DNA from 4 places in the Hydrogenophaga sp. ZJX-1 genome. Region 1 is predicted to be linked to each of the others. Evidence: predicted binding sites of a transcription regulator. Region 1 holds the regulator's gene; each other region holds the start of a gene.

Region 1 (4,770 bases):
CCCCAAGGCGCTCGGTCTGGGATCCTGTGTAGACTGCACGTTGTGCGTACAGGTATGTCCGACAGGTATCGATATCCGCAATGGCCTTCAGTACGAGTGCATCGGTTGCGGTGCCTGTATCGATGTGTGCGACGAAGTGATGGACAAGGTTGGCTATCCGCGTGGACTGGTCAAGTACTCAACCCAGAACGGCATCGCGCAAGGCTGGAATACCCAGCAGATGATCCGTCGGGCCATGCGCCCGCGGGTGCTGGTTTATACCGGCATTCTGTTGGCGATCACGCTCGCCGTCATGATCAGCCTGTTCCTTCGTAAACCGCTCAAGGTGGACGTGATCCGGGACCGCGGCGCGCTGGCACGCATGGTTGAACAGGGCCGCATCGAAAATGTCTTCCGTTTGCAGGTGATGAATGCAACCGAGAGCACGCAACGATATGTGATCAGCGTTTCTGGGTTGCCTGGTATCACCATTGCCTCGGAGTCGGAGATTGAGGTCTTGCCGACGGAAGTGCGCTCTGCGGTCATCCGGGTGCAGCTTCCCCCGGGTGCTGCAGACACCGGGTCGCACCCCATCCATTTCGAAATCAAGGCTGCCGAGAATGATGGTGTATCTGTCACTGAAAAGGCAGCCTTCCTGGTGCCACGTTGAGCACCGCTTGTCAGCAGTCAACCCGACTCAGAGATACCTATGAACACCGCAACACTCAAAAAGTCTTCCAGTGAACACCCGCCCATTCCCTGGTGGCGCGTTCCGCACATGTGGCTGGTGGTGGGTGGGCCATTGGTGGTGGTGGTCGCGGCCATCATCACGGCCGTCATAGCCGTGGAGGGCGCTGACCCTGTTCTGAACAAGGCCGACTTTGAGCGGGACCTGAAGGCGGCCCAGTTGTTGGATGGACAGGCGCGGGCCGAGGCACTGATCAAGCTTCAACCGGCCCACCAAGCACGTAACCACGCGGCGTCTCCAGTCGTCCCGCCCTCGAAGGAATAGCGAGACGTGTGCCGTCCTGTGGCTGAGATGGCACCTTTGCACCGGTTTTGATGCCTGAAATCGATCACAACAACACACGAGGAGAAACAGGAATGACCGCTCAAAGATGGATGTGGATAGCGTGGCCAGCCTTTCTGGTCGCCGCGGTGCTGGAAATGATCGTATTTGCCATGATCGATCCCAGCGATCTCCACTGGTTTGGCGCGCCGTTGGAGTTGTCTCGCCCAGCGGTCTATACCTTGGCGTTTTTCACTTTCTGGCTGGTGGCGATGGTGTCGAGCGCGCTCACCACCCTGCTGTCCATGTCGCCATTTGAGGTCAACCGGTGTCCGGTCCCACCGGATCAGCGGCCCCAGGATTGCGCCAAGAACGGATCTTGCGGCTGAACACCCTCAGCGGTCACTTCAAAACAGAAAGCCCCAACGAGGTGTCATTCGTTGGGGCTTTTGTCTTGAGTGAACTGGGTTCAGGGGCAGGTCGGCGGGTTCACAATCAACCGGAGACCCTCGGTGCTCTTGATGTGGACGTAGCGCTGTTTGACTTCGATGATGCCTTCTTCCACGAACTTGGAAAATGTGCGGCTCACCGTCTCCAGCTTCATGCCGAGATAGCTGCCAATTTCTTCGCGGGTCATCCGAAGAATCAGTTCGGACTGGGAAAAACCGCGGGCGTGCAGGCGCTGCACAAGGTTCAGCAGGAAAGCCGCGAGGCGTTCTTCCGCTCGCATGCTTCCCAGCAGCAACATGACGCTGTGGTCTCGCACGATTTCGCGGCTCATGATCTTGTGCACATGGTGCTGCAGGGTGGTGAACTCCCTGGAGAGTTCCTCGACCTGATCGAACGGCATCACACAGACTTCAGCATCTTCCAGTGCGATGGCATCACAGGAATGACGATCACTCACGATGCCATCCAAGCCGATGATCTCACCAGTCATCTGGAAGCCGGTCACTTGATCCCGGCCATCGGCCGTGGTGACGCAGGTCTTGAAGAACCCGGAACGCACGGCGTACAGCGAGGTGAATCTGTCGCCCGTATTGAAAAGTGCCGATCCGCGCTTGATGCGTCGTCGGGCCGAGATGACGTTGTCGAGCTTGTCCATCTCGTCGGGGTTGAGACCCATGGGAAGACACAATTCCCGCAGGTTGCAACTTGAACAGGCGACTTTGATGCTTTGTGCGTCCATAAATTATCCGGAAATCGGTGGTGAGCTTAACGCATAGCTGGGACTTGTGTCGAGGAAATGCCTGTGTGCCACGCCCCTCACCGGAGCGAAAATTTGCGAATGCGCGCACGATTGATCAAGATCAAGGGAGGACATGCGAGCGTGGTGCACATTCAAGGTTCAGTATTGGAGAACAGTCTGTGAGTCACGCCATTTCCGATGAATTGCTCAAGCGATTCGATGTTCCCGGTCCGCGGTACACCTCGTACCCGACGGCTGACCGCTTTGTCGAAGCCTATACCGAGGGTGACTATATACAAGCGCTGGAGCAGCGCAGGGCCGGCTCGCTGGCACTGCCGCTCAGCATCTACATTCACATTCCGTTCTGCGAGTCGGTCTGTTACTACTGCGCCTGCAACAAGGTCATCACCAAGCACCACGAACGGGCGGCTGAATACCTGCGGTACCTGTCGCGTGAAGTGGAGTTGCAGGTCCAGCATTTTGGCAAGGGGCACAGCGTGTCCCAGCTGCATCTGGGTGGTGGCACACCCACCTTTTTGTCCGATCCAGAGCTTGAGGATCTCATGACGATGATCCGGCGCAACTTCACGTTGGTGCCGGGTGGAGAATATTCGATCGAGGTGGACCCCCGGACCGTGACCGACCAGCGGCTTCAGACGCTGGCGAGACTGGGCTTCAACCGCCTCAGCTTTGGTGTCCAGGATTTCGACCCCGCTGTTCAGAAGGCGGTGCATCGCGTGCAACCTGCCGATCAGGTGTTCGCGCTGGTGGAAACCGCCCGCAAGATCGGTTTTGAGTCGGTCAACGTGGACCTGATCTACGGTCTACCGCTGCAGACGCCCGAGTCGTTCGCTCGCACGCTCGCTCAGGTGAACCAGTTGCGTCCCGACCGCATTGCGTTGTACGCCTACGCGCACCTGCCCTCCCGTTTCAAGCCGCAGCGTCGCATCATTTCGGCAGAGTTGCCCAGCCCCGGTGACAAGTTGTCGATGTTGTCTGCATCACTGGATGCCATGAGCGATGCTGGGTATGTGTATGTGGGCATGGACCATTTCGCCTTGCCCACAGATGCACTCGCAGTGGCCAAGCGCCAGGGCCGCCTGCACCGCAACTTCCAGGGCTACAGCACGCAGCCCGACTGCGATCTGATCGCCTTGGGGGTTTCCGCCATTGGGCGCATCGGAGCCACCTACAGCCAGAATGCCAAGACGCTGGAGGATTATTACGACGCTTTGGATCAGGGCAAGCTGCCCATCGTGCGGGGTCTGGTGCTCACGCGGGATGACCTGCTGCGCCGTGCCGTCATCATGTCCATCATGTGCCAAGGGCAACTGCAGTACGAATCGATCGAACTGGGTCACCTGATCGACTTCAAGAGCTACTTCGCGCGCGAGCTCGAAGTGCTGGCCGGACTGGCCGAACACGGCTTGGTCACCCTGGATGACAGCGGTGTTCAGGTCACGCCGACCGGTTGGTACTTGGTCCGTGCCATTGCCATGGTGTTTGATAAAAATCTGCAGGTTGATCAGGACCGTGCCCGGTTTTCAAAGATCATCTGAACGGTCAGCTTTTGGACCAGTGGCGGGTCTTTGTTCGCGTGGGGTGTCCATGAGCGGGTGCGAGTGGGATCAATACTCACTACCAATAGGGGCGGGTTAGAACTAGCCTCCGCCTTCTATCACCCACGCGCTGTTAAAGTTCCTTCATGCAAGCTTCCATGGCGATCACGGCCCTGTTCATGGGTATCGTGGGTGGACCCCACTGTGTCGCCATGTGCGGCGCAGCCTGTGCTGGCATCAGCCGCGCGGCAGGCGAGCGCAGCACCCGGGCGCTGTGGACGTTCCAGTTCAGTCGTATGTTCGGGTATTCGCTGTTCGGCGCTTTTGCGGCGGGGTCCGTCCAGGGGCTTGCGGTGCTGGGGACCAACACCATAGCGATTCGGCCGGTCTGGACCATGTTCCACGCTGCGGCATTTCTCCTGGGCCTGGCACTGATCTGGCAAGCGCGCCAACCCGCCTGGATTGACAACTTGGGCCAATCGTTGTGGCGCAAGGCGCGGCCGGTGCTGACCCGCTTGGGACCTCGCGCCCCCATTGTGTTGGGGGTCGGCTGGGCGTTCATGCCGTGCGGGTTGCTGTATTCCGCCTTGCTGGTGGCGTCGCTCTCTGCGAACGTGTTCGAAGGAGCCGCCATCATGGCTCTGTTTTCTTTGGGCACGTCCATTTCCTTGACCGCCGCACCCTGGTTGTTGCTGCGCCTGCGGGGCGGTCAGTCGGGCGCCTGGGCCATCCGGTTGGCCGGCTTGGCACTGGCGCTGACGTCGGGTTGGGCGCTCTGGATGGGGCTGACCAACCCCACGGGCCTGTTTTGCCTGTGATTGCCGGCTGAACAGTTCAGCCCTTGGCCGATTGGCGAGCGGGCAGGGTGGCCAGTACCAGTCCCAGGAGCGCGATACCGAACGCCAGCATCTGCATGGGCGTCAACCGTTCGTCCATGAACAGCACGCCAATGGTCGCAGCGCTTACCGGAAGCATGACAGTGAAAACACCCGCACGCGAGGCCGGAACAGTCTTCAGTCCTGTCATCCACAGCC
Region 2 (4,770 bases), on a different contig from region 1:
GTACCTGATGGGCGACCAGTTCACCGTGGCCGACGGCTACCTCTTCACCGTCACCAACTGGATCAAGCCACTGGGCCTGGACGTGAGCGGCCTGGCCAACCTCGCCGCCTACCGCGAGCGTGTGGCGGCCCGTCCGGCGGTGCAGGCCGCGATGAAGGCCGAGGGTTTGATCTGACGCCTGCAGCGTTCCGAATCACGACAAGGGGCTCATCGGGGCCCTTTTTCATGGGCGTTGCACCGATCGCAAACGGCGCCATCGTCTGGGCGCGCACCCAGGCACCCGCCACAGCGATGGCCGCTGAACAGCGCGAACCGCCGCGCTGGTTTCCGGGGATCAGGGTCTGTGGGCGCAGGCAAGCGCCATGGAGCGCGAACTGGGCTGTCCGATCTGGACCGTGCAGCAGCTGCCCCAGCGCATCCACGGCTGAGCATCACCTCACAGCGCCCGCTGCCGCAGCGCCAGCGCCGCCCCCACCCACAGCGCCAGCGCTGAAAACACCAGCCCGCGCGCCAGCCCGCCCGGGCCGTCGGCGATGAGGCCCACCACGGTGGGGCCGACGATCTGGCCGGCGGCGAAGATGACGGTGAAAGCGCTGATCCCTGCGGCCCACTGCGCGGGTGGCAGGTTGTGCCGCACCAGCGCCGTCGTGGACGCGACCACCGAGAGGAACACGCCACCGAACAGCAGGCCCGAAACGATCACGAGCGGCCAGGCGGTGGTGAGCGCGGGCAGGATGGCGGCCACGCCGAGCAGGGCGTTGAGCCGCGCCAGCGCCTGGCCGCTCCTGTGGCGATCGAGCAGGCCGGCCCAGATGCGCGACGAGGCCACCACCGCCACCCCGAGCAGCGCGTAAAACAGGGTGATCGCGCCGGGGCTGCTGCCTTGCTCGCGCAGCAGCGCGATCACGAAGGTCATGTAGCCGATGTAGCCCACGCCAAAACCGGCATAGCCCGCCAGCGCAAAGGCGAAGTCGCGCATGCGGAACACGCGGCTGGCGAGCGGTCCGGCGGCCTGACCGGGAGACGCGGCCGCAGCCGGGCGGGCAGCTTCGCTGGCCGCGAGCACGCGCGCGGGCCAGGCCAGCAGCGCGGTGGCCAGCGCACACAACACCGACAGGCCCCACCACGCCCAGGCCCAGCCGTGGGGCAGACCGGCCGCCCGTTCCAGCAGCCAGGGCACGCCGAACGCGGAGACCACGATGCCCAGTCCGGTGCCGCCGTAATACAGCCCGAGCAGAAAACCACTTCGATGCGGTTGGCGCGCGCCCAGCCGGGCAGCCAGCAGGCCACCGGTGCTGAACACCAGCGCACTCGCCACACCCGCCAGACAGCGCTGCAGCAGCAGCGCCGTGGCGTCGGTGAAAAAGCCGCTGGCGGCCATGAACAGCGTGGCCAGCACCGAGCCCGCCAGCAGCACGCGCATGGGCGACAGGCGTTTGAGCAGCCACGACATGGCCAGCGCACCGATGAGGTAGCCAACAGCGTTGGCGGTGTTCATGGCGCCGGCCAGGGTGTAGCTCCAGCCCAGGTCGTCGCGCATGGGCGGCAACAGCAGGCCGTAGGCAAAGCGCGTGATGCCCAACGACACCGCCGCGCCCAGCGAGAGCGCCAGGGCCAGGCGCAGGTAGGGCGTGCGGTCGGACGCGTCGGGCGCCGGGGAAGCGGGCAAGGGGATGGACATCGCCGGCCATTGTGGGCCAGAGCGCGCCCGCGCGGACGGGCGATGCCTGTCCGGGTGGGCATCGGGCTCGCTGGCCGCAGCCCGGTGTTCCGCGCCACGCTGCCCTGGCCGCAGCGTCCGGGGCAGGTTGAGGTGGCTGATATCGAGCGCGGCGATCAGCCCTGACCCAGACCGACCGGTGCGGGCGCGCGCATGACGATGCGGGTGAACAGGCGGTCGAACTGCGGGTCGCGCGGTACGCGGCTGTTCAGGGGGTCCTGGTTGGTGGCGAACGCGGCGTTGAGCGCGTGCCAGTCGGCGTCGGTCAGGCTCTTTTCGGCCTCCGGCAGGATCACCGACTCTTCGAGCCGCATGTGCTCGAGGTAGAAATCCACATAGCGGGTCACCTCGTCTTCGAACGCCTGGCGCCGGGTGTCGCCCAGCAGCTCCCAGGCCATCAGCAGGTGCATGAGTTCGCGCACCCGAAGCTCGCCCTGCATGTGGTCGCGCTCCAGCTGGTCGATGGCGGCCATGGTGTGCGGTGCCACGCGCGCCACGCGGGGGAACAGCAGGTCCGACTCCTTGGGATGGTGGTGCTTCTCGGGAAATTCGTCGATGTAGAACAGCATCGCCCGCAACACGTCAAAAAACAGCTCGGACTGGCCCGTCCCATCGGGATCGGGACCGCGCCGGACCATCTGCATGAGCGATTGCAGCATCGCCGCCAGGGAGGCGTGTTCGTCGCGGATGACCCGCAGGGCTTCGTGGTTCATGGTGCTGGTCTCCTCTGGGGTCATAAAACCGACCCATCGGTCGGTTAACTCGACCCAAGACTATCACCGAACACGGCGCGCACCAGCTTGATGCACATCAACCCTGCCCGCCAAGTTGCGACGTCCCCGAAGCACGGACAACGGGTGAGCGGCCGGGCACACGGGGTTTCAGCGCTGCACCGGTGGCTTCCAGCGCTTGAGCAAGAGTGCGTTGCTGACGACGCTCACCGAGCTCAGGGCCATCGCCGCGCCGGCCAGCACCGGGCTCAGGTAGCCCAGCGCGGCGAGCGGGATGCCGGCGGCGTTGTAGGCGAAGGCCCAGAACAGGTTCTGCCGGATCTTGCTCACGGTGCGGCGAGAGATGTCGAGCGCAGCGGCCACCAGCATCGGGTCACCGCGCATGAGCGTGATCCCCGCGGCGTGCATCGCCACGTCGGAACTGCCGCCCTGGCTGTGGCTCATCGCGAGGCCCACATCGGCGGCGGCCAAGGCCGGCGCATCGTTCACGCCATCGCCCACCATCGCCACGGTGTGGTGGCTTTCTTTTGAACCCGCTGTGACGGCCGCGGGCGCTGTGCCACCCTCCACCGCCGCCAGCGCCACCAGCCCCGCGGGCGGTTCGCGTTCCCCCTGCTTCAGGCGCCGCACCACCGCCGCCTTGTCGCCCGGCAACACCTCGGCAATCACCTCGCCTGCGTCGGCCCGCAGGCCCAGCGTGTGGGCCATGGCCAGCGCGGCGCCGCGGTTGTCGCCCGAGACCATGAAGAGCCGCAGGCCCTGGGCGCGCAGCCCGGCCAGCGCGGCGGCCGCGCCGGGCTTGGCCTCGTCGGCGAAGGCCAGCAGGGCCAGCGGCGCCCATTGATCGGCCTCGCCCTGCGCCGCCAGCACCGACACCGTGGCGCCCTCGTCCTGCAGCGTCTGCACGCGCGCCGCCAGCGGCCCCATGGCCGCACCCAGCTCGTCCATCCAGCGCAGGCTGCCCAACGCCAGCTTCGCGCCCTGCACCGTGCCCAGGCTGCCGCGGCCCGACACCGCCTGCACATCCTGCGCCGCATCGGCGGCCACCGTCAGCCCACGCGTGGCCGCAGCTTCCAGCACGGCGCGCGCCAGCGGGTGCGCGCTTTGCGCCTGCAGCGCGCTCGCCGCCTGCAACACCGCCAGCTCGTCCACACCCGCGGCCGCCTCGATCAGTCGCAGCCGCGGATGGCCAACGGTCAGCGTGCCGGTCTTGTCAAACGCCACGGTGTCCACGCGGTGCGCGATCTCCAGCGCCTGCGCGTCCTTGATCAAAATGCCGTGCTGCGCCGCCACCCCGGTGCCGGCCATGATGGCCGCGGGCGTGGCCAGGCCGAGTGCGCAGGGGCAGGCGATCACCAGCACCGACACCGCGTGCAACAAGGCCTCTTCCACCGGCGCGCCCACGTAGAGCCAGCCACCCAGCGTGATCAGCGCGATCACCAGCACCACCGGCACAAACACCGCCGCCACCTGGTCCACCAGGCGCTGCACCGGCGCCTTGCCCGCCTGCGCGTCCTGCACCAGCGCGATGATGTGCGCCAGCACGCTCTGCGCGCCCACCGCGCGCACGCTCACCTGCACCGCACCCTCGCCGTTGAGCGCGCCACCTGTCACGCCGTCGCCCACCGCCTTGGCCACCGGCATGGCTTCACCGGTGAGCATGGACTCATCGGCCTGCGTGCTGCCCTGCGCCACCGTGCCGTCGGCCGGAAAACGTTCGCCCGGCCGCACGGTGATCAGGTCGCCCGGCAGCAGTTCGTCCACCGGCACGTCGGTCTCTTCGGTGCGTTTGATGCCGTCGGGCAACAGGTGCGCCCACTCTGGCCGCAGCGCGTGCAGCGCGCGGATGGCGCTGGTGGTCTGGCGCTTGGCGCGCGCCTCCAGCCACTTGCCCAGCAGCACCAGCGTGATCACCACCGCCGAGCCTTCGTAATACAGGTGCACCATCTCGCCCGGTTCGGCACGCCACCAGAGCCAGGTGGACAGCATCCAGCCGGCGGTCGTGCCGATGGCCACCAGCAGCTCCATGTTGCCGGTGAGCGCCTTCAGCGCGTGCCAGCCGGCTTTGTAAAAGCGCGCGCCGAGCCAGAACTGCACCGGCGTGGCGAGCAGGAACTGCAACCACGACGGCAGCATCCAGTGTTTGCCGAACAGATCACCCACCATGGGCAGGGCCAGCGGCGCCGAGAGCAGCAGGCCTGCAAGCACGGGCAGGAAGTCGGTCGGGATGCCGTGCCAGCGTTCGCTGCTGTCTTCGTCCATCGCGGCCATGGAGCGCGGCTCGTAGCCAGCGTCGCGCACCGCGCGCTTGATGCGCGC
Region 3 (4,770 bases), on a different contig from region 1:
CCCGGTGCGGGACTTCCGCGGCTGGGTCTGGCAAAGCCCGGACTGCGCCGACGAAGGCCAGGCGCAGCCCGACTGCCCGCGCCGCGCCTTCTATTCCATCCGCCTGCCCTCGGACGCCCTGCGCGTGGCCCACCTGCCGCCCGCCCGGGTGGTCTGGCCGCCCGCCGATCTCGCCGACATCCGCGTGGGGCTGCAGATCGTGGGGCCCGCGTCCGCGCAACTGCTGGACACCACCGCGCCGCGCCAGGCCGAGCCCTCCGCGCTGGCCGAACTGGCGCAGTCCCTGCTGCCGGGCGAAAGCCTGCAGATCCAGCGATTGGCCAGCACCCTGGCCCCGGGCCTCACGCGTCCCCCCGCCACGCAGACCCTGCAAGGCAGCGCCGACCCGGGCGAGCGCGAATCGCCCTGGGTGCGCCACATCGTGGGCCTGCTGCCGGTGGGCGCCCAGGTGCCGCCGCTGCAGGCGGTGGACACCGTGGCCACGCCGGTGGGCCGCTTCGAGATCACGCTGACGGGCGACGTGCGCACGGTGGAGCGCCGCATCAGCATCGTCGCCACGCGCCTGCTCTGGCTGGTCGGGGCCATGCTGGGCGCGATCGTGCTGGCCTGGCTGCTGATCGAGATCGGGCTCATCCGCCGCGTGACCCAGCTCACCCGGCGCGCCGCGGCGGTGTCGTACAACGTGCACGCGCCCCTGCCGGAAAACCGGCTCGCCGACCTGGACGTGAGCGACCTGCGCGGCAGCGACGAACTCGGCATCCTGGCCGGGGGCCTGTCCGACCTGTTGCAACGGGTGAAGAACGACATCTCGCGCGAACACCAGCGCGCCCAGCAGGAGCTGGACATGTGGCACGCCGTGGGGCACGAGATCATGTCCCCGCTGCAGTCGCTGATGGTGCTGCACGGCCGGCCCGAGGACCCGAGCCACCGCTACGTGCAGCGCATGCAGCAGGCCGTCAAGGTGCTGTACGGGCACGCCTCACCGAGCGAGGCCATCGTCGCCGCCGACATGGCCAGCGAGCGGCTGGACATCCACGCCTTCCTGCGGCAGATCGCCGACAACGCGCACTTCTCCGGCATCGACGACGTGCGCTACCTGGACGCCGACAACACCGGGCTGGCGGGCCTGCAGGTGCGGGCCGATGGCTTCGCACTGGAAGACGTGGTCACGCACCTCCTGAGCAACGCCCAGCGCTGCCGCACACCGGGCACCGCCATCACGCTGTCACTGACGGCCGATCCGCAACACGCCTGGATCGCGGTGCACAACCAGGGACCGGCGATAGCCGCAGCGCTGCTGCCGCGCATTTTTGACTACGGCGTGTCCGACCTGCCGCCGACCGAAGGCCACCGAGGCCAGGGCCTGTTCGTGGTCAAGACCTACATGGCCAAGATGGGCGGCACGGTGCAGGCGCGCAACGTGGCCGATGGCGTGGTGTTCACGCTGGGGCTGGCCCGCATGGCCTGAACGCACAAAAAAAGCCCGGACGCTGGACGCGCCGGGCCTGGACTCGGGTGAAACGGTTGGGGGTCAGAACTTCCAGCCCACACCGACACCCAGCAACAGCGGGTCCACCTTCAGCTTGCCGATCTCGGTGCCTCCCGCGCTCACCTTGGTGGCGATCTGGACCTTCTTCACGTCGACGTTCAGGTACATCGTGTCGGTCAGGCGAAAGTCCATGCCCGCCTGCAGCGCCAGACCGAAGCTGTTGCGCTTGATGTCCACGCCAGCGGGCAGGTTCACCGAGCTGAAGCGGGTGTAGTTCAGGCCCGCGCCCACGTACGGCTTGAAGGCCCCCAGGTCCGTGAAGTGGTACTGCACCGTCAATGTGGGGGGCAGGTGCTTCAGGCTGCCGATGGGGGCGCCGCCCGCGGTCAGTGTGTGCTTCTGGGGCACGGTCAGGATCAGTTCGGCCGCCAGGTTCGAACTCATGAAATAGGTGAAATCAACTTCGGGCAGCCACTTGTCGTTGACGGCGAGGTCCAGGCCCGTGCTGTCCTTGTTGGCGCTGTCCAGGTGAACGGCGCGGGCACGCACCAGCAGGTTTCCTGCCTTGAAGTCCTGCGCCAGTGCGGCGCCCGATCCCAGCAAGCAGAGAGCGGCAACGGCAACGATGTGCTTCTTCATGGTCTTCCTTCAGTCCTTGACACGGGAACATTCCCGGCAGGCATTACAGAAGACCCGGCATGGGACCCATTTGCTAAAGATCAAACGGCACCGCGCACAAATACGGTGCGGCGCCGGAAATGCGGACGAATTGATTCAGATCAATCCCCAGCCAGCGCCTCCAGCAGCGCACGGTCGTAGACCGGATGGGTGCCGATGTCGTTGTGGTTGGCGCCCGCCACCACGACCGTACGCGCAACACCCGGCTTGAAATGCATGGCAAGTTGCGCCGTGCGCCCGGGCCGGATCAGCGTGTCGTGTTCGGCGACGATGAGCGTGGTGGGCGCGCTGATGCGACCGGCCACCGCCGCCGAATCGAAACGGTCCCGGATCAGCCAGCGCACCGGCAACCAGGGGTAGTGCTCGACCGCCACGTTCTCGATGCTGTCGTAGGGCGTGATCAGGGCCAGCCGGGCCACCGACCGCTCGCTCGCGAGGCGGGCGGCGACGCCGCTGCCCAGGCTGCGGCCGATCACATTGATCTCCGCGTGCTCGCGCCGCACATGCTCGTACAGCGCGAGGGCGTCTGCGTGCAGGGCGGGCTCGCCGGGTTCACCCGTGCTCTGCCCGTAGCCGCGGTAGTGCATCAGATACAGCGCATGGTCGGGAAACAGGCGCTCGAGCTGGGGCCGGGTGCCCGACACGTCCTCGGCGTTGCCACCGAAATAAAGGATCGCCGGCGCGCCGGGCCTCGACCGCAGGCTGATCTGCAGCGTGGCACCGTCCACCGGCAGCGTCAGCGAATCACCCGCCTGCCGGGCCGGCTGCGGGTGGTACAGCATCGAACGTTGCCAGGCATCCCTGTCACTGCAACCCGCCAGGTACAGCAGCGCCAGCCCGGCGGCGGCCCAGAGCCGCATCAGGCGCAGAGCCTGGAGGATTCGCATGGCAGGTTCAACTCCACCACCGGAGCGCGTGCCCCATCCCAGCGCACGCCGAAGATCCGGCTTCGCCGGTCCAAGGGCGTGGTCCCCCCTTGGGGGGGAAGCCGCGAAGCGGCGCAGGGGGGGTCACACCCTGCTCAGCGCCTGCTCCAGATCGGCGATCAGGTCGTCGATGTGTTCGATGCCGATCGACAGGCGAACCATCTCCGGGCTCACGCCGGCTTTCTTCATTTCGTCGGCGTTGAGCTGGCGGTGGGTGGTGGTGGCCGGGTGGCAGGCCAGCGACTTGGCATCGCCGATGTTCACCAGGCGCGTGAACAGCATCAGTGCGTCCTGGAAACGCGCGCCGGCCGCGATGGCGTCGGTCGACTTCAGGCCAAAGCTGATGATGCCGGACGCCTTGCCGTCCATGTATTTCTGCACCAGCGCGTGGTCTTTGTGGTCGGACAGGCCGGCGTAGTTGACCCAGTCCACCTTGGGGTGGTTTTGCAGACGCGTGGCGATCTTGACCGCGTTCTCGCAGATGCGGTCCATGCGCAACGCCAGCGTCTCGATGCCCTGCAGGATCTGGAACGCGTTCATGGGCGAGAGCGCCGCGCCCATGTTGCGCAGCGGCACCACGCGGGCGCGCCCGATGTAGGCGGCTGCGCCCAGCGCTTCGGTGTAGACCACGCCGTGGTAGCTCACGTCGGGCTCGTTCAGGCGCTTGAAGCGCGCCTTGTGCTCGGCCCAGGGGAACTTGCCGCTGTCGACGATGGCGCCGCCGATGGTGGTGCCGTGGCCGCCCAGGTATTTGGTCAGCGAGTGCACCACGATGTCGGCACCGTGTTCGAACGGGCGGCACAGGTAGGGGCTGGACACGGTGTTGTCCACGATCAGCGGCAGGCCGGCCGCGTGGGCCACGGCGGCGAGCGCGCCGATGTCGGTCACGTTGCCCAGCGGGTTGCCCACCGATTCGCAGTAGATCGCCTTGGTGCGCTCGTCGATCAGCGCGGCGAAGGCCGCCGGGTCACGCGGATCGGCGAAGCGCACCGTGATGCCCTGCTGCGGGAAGGTGTGGGCGAACAGGTTGTAGGTGCCACCGTAGAGCGTGGAGGCCGAAACGATGTTGTCGCCGGTTTCGGCGATGGTCTGGATCGCCGCCGTGATGGCCGCCATGCCCGAGGCCATGGAGAGTGCGCCCACGCCGCCTTCGAGCGCCGCCAGGCGCGCTTCGAGCACGCCGTTGGTGGGGTTCATGATGCGGCTGTAGATGTTGCCCGCGACCTTGAGGTCGAACAGGTCGGCACCGTGCTGCGTGTCGTCGAACGCGTAGGCCACGGTCTGGTAGATCGGCACCGCCACCGCCTTGGTGGTGGGATCGGGGGTGTAGCCGCCGTGCACGGCGATGGTTTCGATTCTCATGCGGTCTCCAGGAGGTTGTTGTTGGGCGGACGGGGGATCATTCTCTCAGCAGCTCCACCATGGTCACGCCGCGGTGGCGCACACCCAGGGCGGTGATCGCGGCCTGGCTCAGATCGATGATGCGGCGGTGTTTGTAGGGACCACGGTCGTTGATGCGCACCACCACTTCCTTGCCGGTTTGCACGCTGCGCACCCGCACCTTGGTGCCGAAGGGCAGGGTCTTGTGCGCGGCGGTGAAATCGTGCATGTCGTAGCGTTCACCGCTGGCCGTGCGCCGGCCGTGAAAACGGTTGCCGTACCAGGACGCCAGTCCTT
Region 4 (4,770 bases), on a different contig from region 1:
ATGAGCCAACAGACCTTCACCGTACAGGGCATGACCTGCGGCCACTGCGAAAAAGCCGTCACCACCGCCATCAAGACCCTGGACCCCCAGGCCGAGGTGCGCATTGACCGCAGCCAGAACCTGGTGGAAGTCCAGACCGAACAGCCGCGCGACGCGGTGGCCGCGGCCATCAGCGAAGAAGGCTACGCCGTCGCTGCATGAAACACGCCAGCGGTGCCGCCCGGCCCAGCGATGTGGCCGAGTTCCCGCTGGATGCCGCAGGCGCCTGGCCGGCCAACATCGGCACCGCAGCCAGCCTGAGCGGCATCTCGCCCAAGATGCTGCGGCATTACGAAGCGCTCGGCCTGCTGGGCGCGGTGGCGCGCACCGACAGCAACTACCGGCAATACAGCCTGGCCGACGTGCACACCCTGCGCTTCATCCGCCGCTCGCGCGACATGGGCTTCGGCCTCGACGCCATCACCGAACTCGTGAGCCTGTGGCACAACCGGCGCCGCAGCAGCGCCAGCGTCAAGCGCATCGCGCAGAAACACCGCGACGAACTGGGCCAGCGCATCGAAGCGCTGCAGGCCATGCAGCGCACGCTGGACGAACTGCTGTGCCATTGCCCCGGCAACGACCGGCCCGACTGCCCGATCCTCGACGACCTCGGGAGTCTCTGACCCCCACACTCCACCGCTGCGCGGGTCGCTGTCCCGCAGCGGGTTGATCCACCTTGGGCGGCCAGGTTGTGGATCCTTGATCTGCCGCAAGCCATCCAGGCGTTAGCGGAACAAATCTTTACAAACCGGCATCACTCCAGCACAGAGCAGATACAGCAGCTGCTCACACTGAAGCCATTCCGGAAGCAGGTACCCCGCCTGCCCATTCTGGAAAGCCCTTCTTCAACCTCAGGAGTGATTCATGAAACTGTTCAGCCAACGCACCCTCATCGCCGCCGCCCTCGCCACCGCTTTCGTGGGTGTTTCCGCCACCGCCATCGCCCAGGGCATGGGTGCCCCGTCGCAAGACATGCGTGCGCAACACATGGCCCAACGCGCTCAGACCGGACCGGCCGCCACACCGGGCAGCGCCGAGCTCACCCAGAAGCGGGCCTATCGCATGGAACGCATGCAAAAACGCATGGCCGAGCGCCAGGCCCAGCTCAAGGAAACCCTGAAGATCACGCCGGCGCAGGAAGCCGCGTGGAGCGCCTTTGTGGCCCGCACCACACCGGAGCCATACATGGGTCGCGACGTGAACCGTGAAGACTGGGCCAAGCTGACCACGCCGCAGCGTCTGGACAAGATGCAGGCCTTGAAAGCCGAACGCGACGCCCGGATGGACAAGCGCATCGACGCCACCAAGAGCTTCTACGCCGCGCTCACGCCCGAGCAGCAGAAGGTGTTTGACAGCCAGCGCCACGGCGGTTTCCAGCGCGCCGGCCTGCAGGGTGAACGCGGCATGATGGGCGAACACCACCACGGCGGTCACCACCGCATGGGTGGCATGGGTGGCATGGGTGGCATGGGTGGCGGTGCCGGTTGCGATGCCCCGATGCAGCCGCGCAGCTGAACCCGACCCGAACCCTTTCCCAAGCCCCGCCCGTCGGGGCTTTTTCATGGGCTTGACCTGAGTCAAGCCCCACCGCCCAGCCACCCGATAAGCTGCCCCGCCATGGACTTTGACCTCATCATCATCGGCGCCGGCCCGGCCGGCCTGAGCCTGGCCCGAGCGTTGCGCGGCAGCGGACTGCACATCGGCCTGATCGAACAGCACACCCGCGACGCGCTGCAACAGCCCGTTTTCGATGGCCGAGAAATTGCCCTCACCCAGCACAGCGCCGAGCTGCTGCGCCAGCTCGGGATCTGGCCCCTGCTCGGTGAAGCCCACATCGCGCCGCTGCGCGACGCACTCGTGCTCGACGGCGGCGCCGGCCCCGGCCAGCAGCGCATGCGCATCAGCCACCAGCTGAGCCCCAAATCCGAACTCGGTTTCCTTGTCGCCAACCACCACATCCGCCGCGCCGCCTTCGAGGCGGCCCTGGCACCCGAAGACGCCAGCGGCCAGCCGCCCGAGCTGCGCTGCGGCGAACAGGTCACCCAGATCCACACCGGCGCCAGCGGCGCCCACCTCACGCTTGCCGCCGGTCAGCGCCTGAGCGCCAAACTCGTGGTGGCCGCCGACAGCCGCCATTCCAGCACCCGCCGCGCCATGGGCATTCCGGCCGACATGCACGACTACGGTCGCACCATGCTGGTCTGCAACATGACGCACGAGCAGCCTCACCTGGAGACCGCCTGGGAGTGGTTCGACCACGGCCAGACGCTCGCCCTGCTGCCCATGAACCCCTGTCCGCAGACGGGCCTGCCGCGCTCCTCGGTCGTGCTCACCCTGCCCAGCCAGGAACTCCAGCCCCTGATGGACCTGCCGGAAGACGCGTTCAACGCCGCCATGGCGCAGCGCTTCGGCCACCAGCTCGGCGCCATGCGGCTCAGCAGCACGCGCCACGCCTACCCGCTGGTGGGCGTCTGGGCACGCCGCCTGGTGGCGCAGCGCTTCGCGGTCGTCGGCGACGCCGCCGTGGGCATGCACCCGGTCACGGCCCACGGCTTCAATCTCGGCCTGCGCAGCATTGACAGCCTGTCAAAGGCACTGATCCAGGCGCATCAGAAAGGGCAGGACATCGCCTCGCCCGCCCTGCTGCAGCGCTACCAGCGCGCCCACCAGGGCGCCAGCCGCGGCCTCTACATGGCCACCCACGCCCTTGCCACGCTCTACACCCGAGAAGAAACGCCGGCCCGCCTGCTGCGCCAGGCCATGGTGGGGCTGGGTGAACGCTTCACGCCGTTCAAGCGTGCGGTGGCGGCATCCCTGACGGGCCTGCACTGATCGTCCCCCCGCGCCGCTTCGCGTCACCCCCCTAGGGGCAAACGCGAGTGGCCCGGCAAAGCCGGTTCCACCGCTTTCTGGAAAGCAGACACGCGCTCCGATCCAGGCTCCAGGGGTGGGCTCCGGCAAGGTCTTGTTGCGGTGCGTCAAGATGCTTGTCAGCATTCGGGTCTAGATTGATGCATGTCAATCCGCACGGGCACGCAGAGGCCCGGCCTCTCACCACCCCCCGAGGAGACCACAAGACCATGCTGTCCGCCTACATCACGCACGCCGACTGTGCCCGCCACGACATGGGTGCCCACCACCCCGAATGCCCCGAGCGCCTGGGTGCCATCAACGACCACCTGCTGGTCAAGGGTCTGCTGGATTACATGATCCCGTACGACGCGCCGATGGCCACCGAGGAACAGCTGGGCCGGGCCCACGCCTCGCTCTACGTGCGCGAAATCTTCGAAGCCTCGCCCAAGGAAGGCCTGCACCCGGTGGACCCGGACACCAACATGTGCCCACACACGCTCTCGGCCGCCCTGCGCGCCGCAGGCGCCACGGTGCAGGCGACCGACCTGGTGCTGACGTGCAGAACCACCACCGCTTTCTGCAGCGTGCGCCCGCCAGGCCACCACGCCGAGCGCTCGGCGGCCATGGGTTTCTGTTTCTTCAACAACGTGGCCGTTGGCATGCGCCACGCGCTCGATGTGCACGGCCTGCAGCGCATCGCCCTGATCGACTTCGACGTGCACCACGGCAACGGCAGCGAAGACATCTTCCGCGGTGACGAACGCGTGCTGATGTGCTCCATCTTCGAGAAGGGCCTGTATCCCTTCAACGGTGAGAACGCCGTCGGCCCGAACATGGTCAACGTCGGCCTGCCCAGCCGCTCCGGCAGCGACGCCTTCCGCGCCGCGGTCACCGACCACTGGATTCCCGCGCTCGACGCCTTCGCGCCGCAGCTGATCTACATCTCGGCCGGCTTCGACGCCCACCGGGAAGACGACATGGGCAACCTCGGCCTCGTGGAAGCCGACTACGCCTGGGTCACCCAGCAACTCATGAAACTGGCCGGCAAACACTGCCAGGGGCGCGTGATTTCCTGCCTGGAGGGCGGCTACGTTTTGAGCCCCCTCGCCCGCAGTGTCGCGGCCCATGTGCGCGTGCTGATCGGCGCCGACTGAGAACACGAACCATCCGAATCTTCAGCAACCTGAGTCCCTCATGGACAAACACTACCTCACCCCGCTCTTCCTGCCCGAAACCATCGCCGTCTTTGCCGGCAAAACCGACGATCCCGACAGCCAGATACCGCAAGCGCGGGCGCTGATCAACGCACTGACCGCCCAGCGCTTCAGCGGCAACCTGGTCTTCCTCGACATCCACACCACCGGCACCCTGGCCGATCTGGCCCAGACCCGGGCCGACCTGGCCATCATCGCCCTGCCTCCGGCCGAGGCGATCGCCGCGCTGGAAGTGGCCGGGCGCATCAAGTGCAAGGCGGCGCTGGTGGTCGGCAGCGGCACCACGGCCGACATGGCGGGCGACATGCACCGGGTCGCGCGTCGCCACGGCATGCACCTGCTCGGCCCCAACAGCCTGGGCTTCCAGCGCCCGCGCGCCGGCCTCAACGCCAGCGTGGTGGGCCCGCTGACAGCCGCCGGCCCGCTCGCGCTGGTCTCGCAATCGGGCGCGCTCACGGCGTCCATCCTGGACTGGGCGAGCCAGAACGCCGTGGGCTTCTCCACCGTGGTTTCACTCGGCCCCAACACCTCGGTCGACATCGCCCAGGTGCTCGATTTCCTCGCCTCCGATGCACAAACCCACAGCATCGTCGTCTACATGGAAGGCATCTCCAGCGCGCGCCGTTTCATGAGCGCGCTGCGCGCAGCCGCCAACGCCAAGCCG

What was found. Region 1 encodes FNR, which switches genes on or off when oxygen is low (the NO sensors DNR and NnrR bind a similar motif). Its sites were predicted from a motif close to TTGATNNNNATCAA; they were not measured.
Region 2: ACN5W5_RS16455 (hemerythrin domain-containing protein) is a predicted target of FNR. The motif match lies at 2,521-2,534, and genes of this name have one in related genera.
Region 3: ACN5W5_RS11670 (OmpW/AlkL family protein) is a predicted target of FNR. The motif match lies at 2,199-2,212, and genes of this name have one in related genera.
Region 4: ubiM (5-demethoxyubiquinol-8 5-hydroxylase UbiM) is a predicted target of FNR. The motif match lies at 1,607-1,620, and genes of this name have one in related genera.

What each region holds. Positions count from the first base shown of each region.
Region 1 covers NZ_JBMBRA010000001.1:684,225-688,994, forward strand. Annotated here, with positions in the region: gene ccoG (cytochrome c oxidase accessory protein CcoG) at 1-649, shown strand, start outside; gene ACN5W5_RS03370 (nitrogen fixation protein FixH) at 689-991, shown strand; gene ACN5W5_RS03375 (hypothetical protein) at 1,084-1,377, shown strand; gene fnr (fumarate/nitrate reduction transcriptional regulator Fnr) at 1,458-2,177, opposite strand; gene hemN (oxygen-independent coproporphyrinogen III oxidase) at 2,357-3,736, shown strand; gene ACN5W5_RS03390 (sulfite exporter TauE/SafE family protein) at 3,895-4,554, shown strand; gene ACN5W5_RS03395 (DMT family transporter) at 4,571-4,770, opposite strand, start outside.
Region 2 covers NZ_JBMBRA010000005.1:302,193-306,962, forward strand. Annotated here, with positions in the region: gene gstA (glutathione transferase GstA) at 1-175, shown strand, start outside; gene ACN5W5_RS16450 (YbfB/YjiJ family MFS transporter) at 437-1,681, opposite strand; gene ACN5W5_RS16455 (hemerythrin domain-containing protein) at 1,837-2,433, opposite strand; gene ACN5W5_RS16460 (heavy metal translocating P-type ATPase) at 2,602-4,770, opposite strand, start outside.
Region 3 covers NZ_JBMBRA010000003.1:595,165-599,934, forward strand. Annotated here, with positions in the region: gene ACN5W5_RS11665 (sensor histidine kinase) at 1-1,468, shown strand, start outside; gene ACN5W5_RS11670 (OmpW/AlkL family protein) at 1,532-2,128, opposite strand; gene ACN5W5_RS11675 (alpha/beta hydrolase) at 2,269-3,054, opposite strand; gene ACN5W5_RS11680 (O-acetylhomoserine aminocarboxypropyltransferase/cysteine synthase family protein) at 3,178-4,455, opposite strand; gene ACN5W5_RS11685 (septal ring lytic transglycosylase RlpA family protein) at 4,493-4,770, opposite strand, start outside.
Region 4 covers NZ_JBMBRA010000005.1:307,388-312,157, forward strand. Annotated here, with positions in the region: gene ACN5W5_RS16465 (heavy-metal-associated domain-containing protein) at 1-201, shown strand; gene cueR (Cu(I)-responsive transcriptional regulator) at 198-662, shown strand; gene ACN5W5_RS16475 (Spy/CpxP family protein refolding chaperone) at 904-1,554, shown strand; gene ubiM (5-demethoxyubiquinol-8 5-hydroxylase UbiM) at 1,657-2,871, shown strand; gene ACN5W5_RS16485 (histone deacetylase family protein) at 3,120-4,046, shown strand; gene ACN5W5_RS16490 (GNAT family N-acetyltransferase) at 4,087-4,770, shown strand, end outside.